One region of the Microbacterium natoriense genome, then DNA from elsewhere that is predicted to be linked to it. Evidence: predicted binding sites of a transcription regulator. Region 1 holds the regulator's gene; each other region holds the start of a gene.
What was found. Region 1 encodes LexA, which represses DNA repair genes until DNA is damaged. Its sites were predicted from a motif close to TCGAACANNTGTTCGA; they were not measured.
Positions count from the first base shown of each region.

Region 1 (4,301 bases):
CGACTCGAACTATCACTACCTGGTGCCCGAGATCGGGCCGGACACGAGCTTCTCGCTCTCCGACGACCGTCTCGTGCGCGACGTCGCCGAGGGCGTCGCCGCCGGCTTCGTGACGCGTCCCGTGATCGTCGGACCCGTCACGCTCCTCGCGCTGGCGAAGGCGGCGGACGGCGCGCCCGACGACTTCGACCCGCTTTCCCGCCTCGACGACCTTCTGCCCGTCTACGTCGAACTCCTCGCGGCCCTGAAGGATGCGGGAGCGGAGTGGGTGCAGCTCGACGAACCGGCGCTCGTGAGCGAGTCGCTGCCCGCGTCCGTCGCCCAGCTGGCGGATGCTGCGGCCCGCGCTCTGGCTGTGCTCGGTGGCTCGTCCGACCGTCCCTCGATCCTGGTCGCAGCTCCCTACGCCGACCTCGGCGAGGTGTTCCCGGTGCTCGCCGCCGCCCCGATCGAGGCGATCGCGGTGGACCTCGTCCGCGGTGGAGTGCCCGCGCAGGTCCCGGGCCTCGAAGGCAAGGCCCTCGTCGGGGGAGCGATCGACGGGCACAACATCTGGCGCGGCGATCTCGCTGCGGCGGCCGACAAGCTCGAGGCGCTGGGCGGACTCGGTGCGGCATCCGTCTCGGCATCCACCTCCACCTCGCTGCTGCACGTGCCGCATGACGTCGACGACGAGACGAAGCTCGACGCGCGCCTGGTCTCATGGCTCGCGTTCGCCGACCAGAAGGTCGCGCAGGTCGTGACCCTCGCTCGCGGCCTCGCCGAAGGACGCAGCGCGATCGCGGCCGAGCTCGACGCGGCATCCGCCGCCCTGGCCGACCGGCTGTCGGCCCCGGGCGTGCGCGACGGCGCCGTGCGCGATCGCGCCCTCACCGACGCCGACTTCTCGCGTGCGTCGTACGAGGAGCGCGAAGCGGCCCAGGAGGCGCTCGGCCTGCCCGCCCTGCCGCTCACCACGATCGGATCGTTCCCGCAGACCGGTGACATCCGCCAGGCACGCGCCCGCTTCACGAAGGGCGAGATCCCCGTGGAGGACTACGAGGAGTTCCTGCGGCGCGAGGTCGCCAGCGTCGTCTCGCTGCAGGAGGATCTCGGTCTCGACGTCCTCGTGCACGGCGAGCCGGAGCGCAACGACATGGTGCAGTACTTCGCCGAGAACCTCGATGGCTTCGACGTCACCGAGAACGGCTGGGTGCAGTCCTACGGTTCCCGCGCGACGCGTCCGTCCATCCTCTGGGGCGACGTCTCGCGTCCGGCGCCCATCACGGTGGGCTGGTCCACGTACGCGCAGTCCCTGACCACCGCGCACATGAAGGGCATGCTCACGGGCCCCGTGACGATCCTCGCCTGGTCGTTCGTCCGCGACGACCAGCCGCTCGCCGAGACGGCCAACCAGGTCGCGCTCGCGCTGCGCGATGAGATCGCCGACCTCGAGGCCGCGGGCATCGCGATCATCCAGGTCGACGAGCCCGCGCTGCGCGAGCTGCTCCCGCTCAAGAAGGCGGACCAGCCCGAGTACCTGCAGTGGTCGGTGGACTCGTTCCGTCTCGCCACGGGTGGAGCCGCCTCGGGCACGCAGGTGCACACGCACCTCTGCTACTCGGAGTTCGGGGTCGTGATCGACGCGATCCGGGCGCTCGACGCCGACGTCACCTCGATCGAGGCGGCACGCAGCCGTATGGAGGTCGTCGCGGACGTCGCCGAGTCGGGCTTCGACCACGGCATCGGGCCCGGCGTGTACGACATCCACTCGCCGCGCGTGCCGAGCGTCGAGGAGGTCGAGGCGCTCCTGCGCCGGGCCGTCGACGAGATCCCGCTGCGTCAGCTCTGGGTGAACCCGGATTGCGGTCTGAAGACCCGCGGATACGACGAGACGGTCGCGTCGCTGCGCAACATCGTCGAGGCGACCCGTCGCGTCCGGGAGGATGTCTCGGTCGCCGTCTGATCGAGGATCGTCGGGACGCAGCAGCGCCGGGAGCCCGTCGAGGACGGATGCCGGCGCTGCCGCGAACAGCAGAAGCCCCCTTCACCTGTGAAGGGGGCTTCTGCGCGTCGGAGACCGTTCAGACGGCGCGGAGCACCGCGACGACCTTGCCGAGGATCGTCGATTCGTCGCCGAGGATCGGTTCGAAGGCGGAGTTCCGGGGGAGCAGCCAGGTGTGACCGTCTCGACGGCGGAGGACCTTGACCGTGGCCTCGCCGTCGAGCATGGCGGCGACGATCTCGCCGTTCTCGGCCGTGTGCTGGGTGCGGACGACGACCCAGTCGCCGTCGCAGATCGCCGCGTCGATCATGGACTCGCCTGACACCTTGAGCATGAACAGGTCGCCCTTGCCCACCAGCTGGCGGGGAAGCGGGAAGATCTCCTCGACCTGCTGATCGGCCGTGATCGGGACTCCGGCTGCGATGCGTCCGACGAGCGGAACCAGGGCGGCATCGCCCACCGGGGTCGCGACGTCGGCGGGGTTCTCGCCGCTCGTGCCTGGCAGATCGATCAGCACCTCCATGGCACGGGTCTTTCCAGGGTCGCGGCGCAGGTAGCCGCTGAGCTCGAGCTGGCCGAGCTGATGGGTGACGCTCGACAGCGACTTGAGGCCGACGGCGTCGCCGATCTCGCGCATGCTCGGCGGATAGCCGTGCCGGCTGATCGAGTTCTGGATCACCTCGAGGATCGCCATCTGCTTGGGGCTCAGGCTCTTGCGGCGACGGGTGCGCGGCGCCTCGGGCTCAGGTGCGGAGTTGTCGCTCATCGTGCTCCTTAGATGCGTGATTCCGGGGCCGCAGTTCGAATGTCGGTGGTCCGTGATGTGGTGTCCGTATCGAAACCGTATCCGAGAAACGGGCCGATCTGGAAGATCTGTTCGAGCGTGTCGGCAGATTCTCGAACCAGGTTTCGAAGAACGCTTGACAGATGTTCGAATTCGAATATAGATTCGGAACGTAGCTTCGCATCCACGGCTCCCGGCCGAGTCCTGAATGCGAACGCTACGCCAACTTCCCCCTCAGGGGGCTTCCCGCAGGGAAGCGACGAGAAGGAGCACGACATGAGCACCATCGCCTTCGGCACCGCGGCAGTTCTTCCGGCACGTCCGGCGACGCGCCTGCGAGTGACGGCGCGTGGTCGCCGTGTGCTCCTGGCTCTCGCGTCGATCCCTCTCGCCGCTGGTATCGCATTCGGCGTCCTCAGCGGCGGCAGCGCTCTGGCCTCGAACGACGCGGTCTCCACGGCGACGTTCGAGACCGTCACGGTCGTGCCCGGTGACTCGCTCTGGTCGATCGCCTCGAAGGTCGCTCCGAATGAGGACCCGCGCGGCGTCATGGACGAGATCAGCGACCTCAACATGCTCGAGGGTTCGACCCTGCAGGTCGGTGACGAGCTCGCGATCCCTGCTCGGTACACGAACTGACCATCGATGTACACGAACTGACCATCGTTCGGTTCTGGGAGCGTCCTTCGGCAGGCTCAGGAACCCAAGGGGCGAAGTGTGTCACCTGGCTCGGTTGCATAGCCGGTGCGTTCTAGCATGGGAAGGGTGACCGCTTCTCTTGACGACCTGCCGCTTCGCGACGACCTCCGGGGGCTGACGCCTTACGGTGCACCGCAGGCTCCCCTCCCGATCGCGCTCAACGTCAACGAGAACACCCATCCGGTGCCGGATGCTGTCGCCAGCGACATCCTCGACGACATCGCGGTCGCGATCCGCGACGTGAACCGCTACCCCGACCGGGAGTTCACGACGCTGCGTGAGGCGTTCGCGTCGTACCTCGGGCACGGTCTGACCTCCGAGCAGATCTGGGCGGGCAACGGATCGAATGAGGTGCTGCAGCACATCCTGCAGGCCTTCGGCGGCCCTGGGCGCACCGCGTTCAGTTTCGCGCCCACCTATTCGATGTATCCGCTGATCGCTCAGGGGACAGGTGCCCGCTGGGTGGCCGGCACCCGCGAGCCGGACTACACGATCACCCCGGACGACGCCGCGGCGCAGGTGCGCGACGCGGATCCCGACGTGATCCTGTTGTGCTCGCCGAACAATCCGACCGGCACGCCGCTCGGGCTCGACGTGGTCGAGGCGGTGTACGACGCGGCTCGTGGCATCGTGATCGTGGACGAGGCCTATCAGGAGTTCGCGCCGCGGGATGCGGCATCCGCTCTCAGCCTGCTCGAGGGGCGTCCGCGCCTCGCCGTCTCGCGGACCATGAGCAAGGCCTTCGCCTTCGCGGGCGCCCGAGTCGGCTATCTCGCCGCCGACCCCGCGTTCATCGACGCACTGAGGCTGGTGCGTCTGCCGTACCACCTGAGT
Region 1 is NZ_JAUSXV010000001.1:3,303,118-3,307,418, reverse strand. Features, by position in the region: gene metE (5-methyltetrahydropteroyltriglutamate--homocysteine S-methyltransferase) at 1-1,945, shown strand, start outside; gene lexA (transcriptional repressor LexA) at 2,064-2,750, opposite strand; gene QFZ53_RS15615 (LysM peptidoglycan-binding domain-containing protein) at 3,045-3,407, shown strand; gene QFZ53_RS15610 (histidinol-phosphate transaminase) at 3,525-4,301, shown strand, end outside.

Region 2 (4,301 bases), 130 kb from region 1:
CGACGTCTTTCCCGAGGCGCGACACGGCGAGCGACTGCAGCGAGACCTTGTCGCGGATCTCCGGGACGTCGGCGATGAGCTCATTGGCCGCATCGATGCGGAACTTCGGCTTGCTCGTGCGAGCGGGCGCGCCTCGGCGCAGCCAGGCGAGCTCCTTGCGGGCGAGGTTCTGCCGCTTCGCCTCCGTGGCCGCCGACATCCGGTCGCGCTCGACGCGCTGCAGGATGTACGCGGCGTAGCCGCCTTCGAAGGGCTCGACGATGCGGTCGTGCACCTCCCACGTCTCGGTGCAGATCTCGTCGAGGAACCAGCGGTCGTGGGTCACGACCATGAGCGCTCCGGAGTTCGCCGACCACCGCTTCTTGAGGTGTCCGGCAAGCCAGGTGATGGCTTCGACGTCGAGGTGGTTGGTGGGCTCGTCGAGGGCGATGACGTCCCAGTCCCCTGCGAGCAGCTTCGCGAGCGAGACCCGACGGCGCTGGCCGCCGGAGAGCGAGCCGATCTCGGCATCCCAGGGCAGATCCTTCAGCAGCCCTTCGATGACGTCGCGGATGCGTGCGACGCCCGCCCACTCGTGCTCAGGCATGTCGCCCACGACGGCCTGACTGATCGTCACGTCATCTGCAAGAGTGTCGGCCTGGCTCAGCACTCCGATCGTGGTGCCACCGCGCACCGTCACTCGGCCCGAGTTCGGCTCCTTGAAGCCGGCGAGCATGCCGAGCAGGCTGGACTTGCCGTCGCCGTTGCGGCCGACGATGCCGATGCGATCCCCTTCCTCGATGCCGAGGGTGACGGAGTCGAAGACGACTCTGGTCGGGTATTCGAGGTGAAGCGCTTCGGCTCCCAGAAGATGTGCCATGTCATATCAAGGGTACTCGCCGAACACCTCGGGCACGGATGCCGTGAACTCGTCGAAATGGCTGTACCAGACGGTGTGGGCGGCGGAGCGGATCCCGCGTACGCTCACGCCCTGCTCGGCGAAGCGGTGCTTGTCATCGTCGGTGACCCAGTTGCTCGGCTCGGCGTGCACGAGGATCGCCCCTTCCCGGGGCATCAGCACGACATCGTCTCCGCACGAGATCGACGCGCTGGTCGCCGGGTCGAAGCAGGTCGCGGCACGGGCTTCGACCTCGGCATCCTTCGCGGTGTAGAACGGGCGGGAGGAGCGAAGCCACGCCGGATCCTGCCGATTACGGCGGTCGCTCTCGTACCGCTCGATAAGCCGCGTACGGTCGTCGCCGCCCGTGAACGACAGGGCAGAGTCGACGTATACGGTCACCTCGGCGTCGAGTCCGGCGGCGGCGAGCACCGTGGCGCCATAGGAGTGGCCGATCGCGTGGAGCGGACGCTGCGGTGCTCGTGCCTCGAGGGTCGCGGTGACGGATGCCGCGGCCTTCGCCATCGTGAGATCGGGGTCGCGGGGCGAGAGGCCGTGCCCCGGGAGGTCCATGGCGAGCACGCGGTAGCCGTGCTCGACCAGCAGAGGGATGACGCGCCACCAGCTCTCGGCGGATCCCATCAGCCCGTGCAGCAGGAGCGCGGTCTTGTCGCCGTGTCCGACGTCGACGGTGCGCAGCAGCATCCGATCACTCCTCCCGCAGCGCCACGTCGACGACCCGCCGATGCCGCTCCTCGAGCTGCGCGTCCCACACCCCGAGGAGCTGGAACGTCGTGATGCGGAACGCGAGCGCCCTGATGAGGTATCGGCCGTCGCCGCCGAGCATCTCGTGCATGCGCTCGGGGGCCAATCCGTGCCAGCACGCCGCGTCGGCCACGACGATCGCATCGGCGTATCCGGTCGGCCGCCAGTACGGCGCCCAGTCGATGATCGCCGGCGGGTGCCCCTGCGCGAACATCACGTTGCCGAGCAGATCGCCGTGGATCATCTGCGATGCGTCCGAGACCGGGCGGAACGCCGCCGCAAGACGGCGCACCACGCCGTCGTCAGGCAGGGGCTCTTCTTCCCACGCGATCCGGTCTGCCCTCGCCCAGGGGTCGTCGGCGAGGTCGAGGAACGAGGGGCGTGGGAGCGGGGCGAGTGCGGCGTGGAAGGCTGCTCCGGCGCGGAGCACGTCTGCGACACGGCGTTCGTCGGCCTGGCCGGGCAGCCATTGCCAGGCTTCCCAGCCGTCGCTGGTCCATCCGCCTGATCGCGCGGGAATCGGTCTGGAGGTGCGGAATTCGGCACTGTGACGGAGTTCAGCCAAGATCTCCGCCTTCCAGACGGTCTCAGCATCGCCGCCCGAGGGTCGAAGGATGAGAGGGCCAGAGCGCCAGGTCAGCCCTCTCCCACCGGGAAGGTTCTCGAGGTCGTTCTCGGATGCACCGAAATCGGCGAGGGCACGACCGGAAGGCGGGGACGGCGACATGGAGCCACCCTACGCGAAGGTCGTTATCGTTCTGTGATCATCGAGGCCTGCGATCGCCTCGAATCTTCGTTCGAATGTCCGTGGCACCTGGTGTACTGGACTCATGGACGCGATGATCGACGCAACCGACTCCCAGATGGCGACTCTCGCCGATCTGGTCGAGTCGCTCGCCGCGGCCGACGCGACCGTGAACGCCATGATGGCGGCGCGTGACGGCCTGCTCGCCCTGGCGGGGCGGATGGCCGTCGACATCGCGAAGCAGGGCGACCACTCCGACGGCGGCGACATGACGATGCGCACGGTGGCTGCCGAGATCGGGCAGCGGCTGCGGGTCAGCGACCGCACGGTGGAGCGGCGGATCGCCGAGGCCTCCTGCCTGGTCGACGGCTTTCCTACTGTGTGGGCGGCGCAGGGCGCCGGTCGCATCGCCGCGGCGCACGCGCATGTGATCATCGAGACGGGTGCGCAGCTGATCGATGCCGTTCAGCGCGACGCCTACGCGGCCGCCGTGCTGCCGCTGGCCGAGGTCGAGTCCCCGAACAGGCTGCGCCCGCTCGCCCGACGCATCGTCGAACGGTTCCAGGAGCTCCCGGTCGATGATCGCCACCGCCAAGCGCGATCGCAGCGGCGAGTGTGGGCCCGCGATCAGGACGACGCGATGGCAGACCTCACCCTGCACGGACCTGCCGTGCTCGTGCACGCGATGATGGATCGGCTGTCGCAGATGGCCCACGAGATCCGCTCTGAGAACCTGCGTGCGGCGAAAGAGGCGCGGGTGATCGACGGCGATTTCACACCCGACGCTCGCTCGGTCGACGAGATCCGCGCCGACCTGCTCGCTGATCTCGTGCTCACCGGCTCGCCTGCGGGTCACGACATCGCAGACGGGTTGCTCGGCGAGATCCGTGGACGGATCGAGATCACCGTGCCCGTGATGACTCTGATGGGTCAGGATCTCGGAGCGAATGCCGGTCACAGAGATTCCCCGCCGTCGAGCAAGCGCAGCGAGACGAAACGCGCTACCGCTGGCACCCCTGATATCGACGCTCGGTCGTTGAGCGAGGAGCGCAGCGACGAGACGAAACGCCCCACGATCGACGGCCTTCCGCCCGCGATCCTCGACGGCGCGGTGCCGATCGACGCGCGCACGGCACGCCTCCTCGCCGGGACCACTCCTGGCTGGGACCGGGTTCTCACGCACCCTGTCTCTGGTGCCGTGCTCGCCGCAGACCGATACCGGCCGCCGGAACAGCTCAAGCGTCACCTTCGAGCCCGCGACCAACGATGCCGGTTCCCCACGTGCGGGCTCGCCGCCCGCAAATGCGATCTCGACCACAATGACGCCGCCTCCACGGGCGGATCCACCAGCGAAGGAAATCTGAGCGCGTTCTGCCGGCGACATCACACCTTGAAACACGCCTCTCCTTGGCATGTGAGACACCGGTCGGGCGGACTGCTCGAATGGACGAGTCCGACTGGCCGCACGTACCTCGACACTCCCCCGCCACCGAACACCGTCGTGTTCACTTCAGAGACGTCCGAGCCGTGCGATTCCGTCGAGATCTTCGTCGACCGTGTGCGGGCGCCGTTCTGAGACGACCTGTGGATAACTTTCCCGCTGTCACCCCGATCCGGGTTACCGTTTCGGGGTGACATCGCACAGGACCGCATCCCACGCCCTCGCCGGAATCGGCGCTGCACTGCTGATGGTCGCGGTCCTGTCAGGGTGCACGCCAGAGCCAGAACCCACTCCGACACCCACTGCGGCCTTCGCCAGCGAGGAGGAAGCCTTCGCGGCGGCGGAAAAGGTCTATCGGGAGTACACAGATGCGGTGAACTCCGAGCGCGAAGGCGACCACACTGTCGATCCGCTGAGCTATCTCATCGGCGAGGCGCTGGACGGAAGCCTTGATACCTCGAACAAGCTCCAGG
Region 2 is NZ_JAUSXV010000001.1:3,429,011-3,433,311, forward strand. Features, by position in the region: gene QFZ53_RS16225 (ABC-F family ATP-binding cassette domain-containing protein) at 1-859, opposite strand, end outside; gene QFZ53_RS16230 (alpha/beta hydrolase) at 866-1,582, opposite strand; gene QFZ53_RS16235 (hypothetical protein) at 1,587-2,369, opposite strand; gene QFZ53_RS16240 (HNH endonuclease signature motif containing protein) at 2,482-3,963, shown strand; gene QFZ53_RS16245 (hypothetical protein) at 4,019-4,301, shown strand, end outside.
Region 2: a site for LexA is predicted at 2,428-2,443, ahead of QFZ53_RS16240 (HNH endonuclease signature motif containing protein). Genes of this name have one in related genera too.

Region 3 (4,301 bases), 2.7 Mb from region 1:
CGCCGCTCATCGCAGTGCTCCCGCGAAGCGCTGCCCGACGGCGCGGAATCGCTCGGACGATCGTCCGGTTCCGGCGACGAGATCGTGCACGAGTTCGCCGAGCAGGGGAGCGAACTTGGCGCCCTGACCTGAGCACGGCGAGAGGATCGTGACCCCGGCGGCTCGATCGATGATCATGTCGTCGCGTGGCACGTTCGTGAACAGGCAGGTGGTCTCCGCGTAGGACTCGGCCTGCAGCCCCGGCGCGAACTCCTCGACGAATCCGGTCACACGTCCGCGGTTGTCCGGATCGACCGCGCCGTCCTGATCGCGGGCGGAGCGGATGACGCGGCCGCCGTTGTACTCGGCGATCTTCTGTCCGGCGAACTCCGCGTCTCGGCCTCCCGGCAGCCCGTAGGTCTGGATGTCCTCGCCCTTGTAGATGAAGGTCGGCCACGAGGTCTGAGATCCTCGGGCGGGCTCGCCCCGCTCGCTCTGATCCCGATACCTGTAGTGGAACGCGTTCTCCTGGCGCACCTCGAACTCGGGCAGCGCGTCGGCGAAGCCCGGCGGCAGGTCGAGCTCGCCCAGCAGCGCGGGCAGCCATCCGCCCGCGGCGACGATCACCTGCTCGGCGTGCACGGTGCGGCCGGTCGTCGACGTGACCAGGTAGCCGGTGAATCCGTGCCGCACGGATGCGACCTCCCACTCGGTGCGCACCTGGGCGCCGGCCGCGCGGGCCAGATCGAGCATCGCGGTCACCGACTCCTCGGCGTCGATGACGCCCGCGCCCGGGTGCCAGAGCACCTCGGTGTCGAAGCGCAGCCCGGGCCAGCGGGTCGCGGCATCCGCGCTCGAGAGCAGCTCGTGCTCAACTCCCACCGTCTCGAGGACCTCGGCGAGCCCGCGCGGATCGCGCACGGCGCCGAAATCCAGCGACCCGCTCGGCGTGATCAGCCGCCTGCCGCTCGCCGCTTCGAGCTCGTCCCACGAGCTCTTCGCCCGCACGACGAGTCCTGCGTAGAACGGGTCGAGATAGCCGTAGCGGAAGATGCGCGCCGAACCGTGCGAGCTGCCGAGGGCGGATGCCGGCACGTCGCGCTCGAGAACGATCACGTCGGCGCCGGACGCCGCGAGGCGCCAGGCGACCGAGGCTCCGCTGAGACCGGCGCCGATGACGGCGTAGGTGGCGGACTCCCGCCTGTCGATGTCGTGCACGGGTCAGACCAGGTCAGGCGCGTCCCAGAGCTTCAGCGTGGTGCCGATGCCCTTCGCGACCGCGTTCTCGTAGACGGTCTTGGCCCAGGCGACATCCTCGACGCCCATGCCTCCCACGCTGAACAGCACGGGCTGCTCGTCGAACTCGCGGCCGACCGCGGTGCCGTCGAACACGTCGCCGATGTTGACCACGCGCGACTCGTCGAGCTCGCCTGCGTCGATGAGGTCCTGCCAGTACAGGCCGATCATGCCGAAGGCGGTCTCGTGCGAGGGCGAGGGGTACTCCTCGGCCCATGCCTCGTAGATCTTCTTGGCGTCTGCGATGAGCCGGGCCTTGCCGGAGGTGGTGTACTCCTTGTCCATGCGCAGATTGGCCGGCAGGCTGAGGAACGCGCCCGGCTTGATCCAGTCGCCGTCGATGTACGGATAGTTCTCCGAGCCGACCAGACCCGTGACCGCTTCGGAGACGATGTCGGAATCGCGCACGGCCTCTTCGACCGTCTCCGCGATCTCGATCGTCGTGAACTGCGGATAGTGCGCCTTCACATAGGCGGCGAACGCCTCGGAAGTGGAACGACGGCGTCCGTTGATGCGGATCGTGTCGAGCGTGGGGCGCGCCGTGGTCATGGCGTGCAGCGCGCTCTTGTTCATGGCGCCTGGGCCAATGATGCCCAGGGACTTCGCGTTCACGGACGCCAGCTTCTTGGCCGCCGCTCCCGGCACGGCCGCCGTGCGATAGGCGCTCTCGAGATTGCCCGACATGATGGCGAAGGGCGCCCCCGTCTCCTTGTCGTTCAGCACGATCAGGTGGATCGAGCGCGGAAGACCCTTGTCGCGGTTGTCGACGTTCGAGCCGTACCACTTGACGCCGGCGACGTCGAAGCGGCCGCCGAGGTAGGCCGGCATGGCCATGAAGCGCCGGTCGGCTGCATCCAGAGGCATCGTCGGGAAAGGCGACGACGAGGGGAAGCCGATCTGGGCGCCGTGCGAGTTCGCCGAGCTCCCCGCCATCCGATAGTCGCCCTTGGCGACCAGCACGAGCACTTCCTCCATGACCTCCATGCACCGCTCCATGTCCTTCATGCCCGCAGCGATGACCTCGGGCTCACTGAGGTAGAGCATGTCGATGCGGGTGTCGGGGGTGGGGTCTGCGGCCATGTCGGGTCCTCCAAATCGGGTGCTTCACCACCAGATAAGCCGTCAGAACAACCCCAGGTCAAATACCTTTTCCACCTTCAATTGATAGCGTTTCGCTCGCAATGCGGCCGTAACGGATCGGTAATACACGGCGCGTATCGTGCCGGGAATGGAACTGCGTCAGCTGCGGTACTTCATGGCCGTCGCGGACGAGCTCCACTTCGGGCGCGCGGCGCAGAAGCTGCATATGTCACAGCCGCCGCTGAGCGTGCAGATCGGACGTCTCGAGCGAGAAGTGGGCACGCCGCTGTTCGTCCGCAGCACGCGCCGCGTCGCTCTCACCGCTGCGGGCATGCATCTGCAGGAGAGCGCGCGGCGGATCCTCGACGAGGTCGACGCGGTGCGGGCGGACATGCGCGACTACGTCGGCGGACTCTCCGGTCAGTTGACGGCCGGCTTCGTCAGCTCGGCCAACTACACCGTGCTGCCGGAGGTCGTCCGACTGTTCCGCGCCAGACGCCCGAAGGTGAGCCTCACACTCGTGCCGCTCACCTCGGGCGAGCAGTTCGACCGTCTCCGTGCGGGCACTCTCGACATCGGCATCGTCCGCGACGAGCTCCCTCGGACGGGAGTCGGCGCCGATTCGCTGTCGACAGCCGTGGTCTTCGAGGAGCGTCTCGTGGCGTGCCTGCCCGCCGGCCATGCGCTCGCGGGTCGCACCGAGGCCTCCCTCCAGGACGTCATCGCCGAACCGATGATCGCCTACCCCCGCGCGCTGATGCCCGGTTACGTCGATCGGGTGACCGAGCTCCTCGCTCAGGCGGGACGCATGCGCGTGGTCGAAGAGGTCGTGCACCAGGAGACGGCGCTGGGGTTCGTGGCGGCGGGTGTGGGGATCAGCATCCTGCCGGAGTCGGTCCGCCAGCTGGTGCCGCCGTCCATCGCCGTCGTACCCCTCGCCGGATCACCGACGACACGGCTCCTGGCCGCCTGGCGCACGCGGGACGACGAGAGCGCGGTCCGCGGGGCGTTCCTGGAGTGCCTGCGGGACGCAGCGTCCGCCTGACGGCTCTTTCCGAGGGTTCAGCGCTCGGCATCCACCTCGTCGTCCTGGAGGTCGAGATCGCCCTGCCCGTCCTCGCCGATCTCGGCGTCGAGCGGATCCTCGCCCTGCGTCTCGGGTTGGTCGGACTCCGGCGGGAACGTCCCCTCGCTGAAGTCGTCGGGCGCTTCCTCGGGCACGAGCGGCTCCTGGGGGCCCAGGAAGGCTTCGGGATTCATCATCATGCTCTCCTCTCCTGTTCAGGTGGAGACCAGCATCCGCGCGCGGCGCGCACGGGGCAGGCCCGTTGACAGGAAGGGGCCGCCGGAGTATCCCGTCGCCGCCTCGTCCCCTCCGCCGGTCGAGAAGGGACCAGGCGGACGACATCAGGCGAAGAGCGTGTCTCCGATGAACCCGCCCTCTTCGCATCCGGGCGGGACGGCGAAGACCGCGGAGCCGATCGGCGTCGTCCACTCGTTCAACAGGTCGAGTTCGGCGAGGCGCCACTGCATCGGCGTGAATTGCCGCGCGACGTCGGCCTGGAAGGACACGAAGATCAGGCCGGAGTCGGACAGTCCCGCGCCGATGGGTCGCTCCTCGTAGTTGTAGGCGCGCCGGAAGATCTTCTCGGCATCCTCCCCCCGCGCACGCCGGATGTGCGCGAACTGAGGGATCACCGGGAAGCCGATCGCCGTCTTCGCGTCGAAGTCCGGCTCGTCGAACTCCTCGCCGCCGGTGAGCGGCGCACCGTTCGAGAGTCGGCGCCCGACGGACGCCTCTCGACCGCTGCGATCCAGGCGATCCCATTTGTCGAGGTCCATCCGGATGCGTCGGATCACGACGCCGGTCCCGCCGGCGAGCCACCCGTCGCGCGACCACACGACGTCGTCGAACTCCTGGGTGCCGGGTCGCGGGTTGGCCGTGC
Region 3 is NZ_JAUSXV010000001.1:608,068-612,368, reverse strand. Features, by position in the region: gene QFZ53_RS02900 (allantoate amidohydrolase) at 1-10, opposite strand, end outside; gene QFZ53_RS02895 (FAD-dependent oxidoreductase) at 7-1,197, opposite strand; gene QFZ53_RS02890 (tyramine oxidase subunit B) at 1,201-2,355, opposite strand; gene QFZ53_RS02885 (LysR family transcriptional regulator) at 2,504-3,400, shown strand; gene QFZ53_RS02880 (hypothetical protein) at 3,418-3,618, opposite strand; gene QFZ53_RS02875 (Dyp-type peroxidase) at 3,763-4,301, opposite strand, start outside.
Region 3: a site for LexA is predicted at 2,414-2,429, ahead of QFZ53_RS02890 (tyramine oxidase subunit B). Genes of this name have one in related genera too.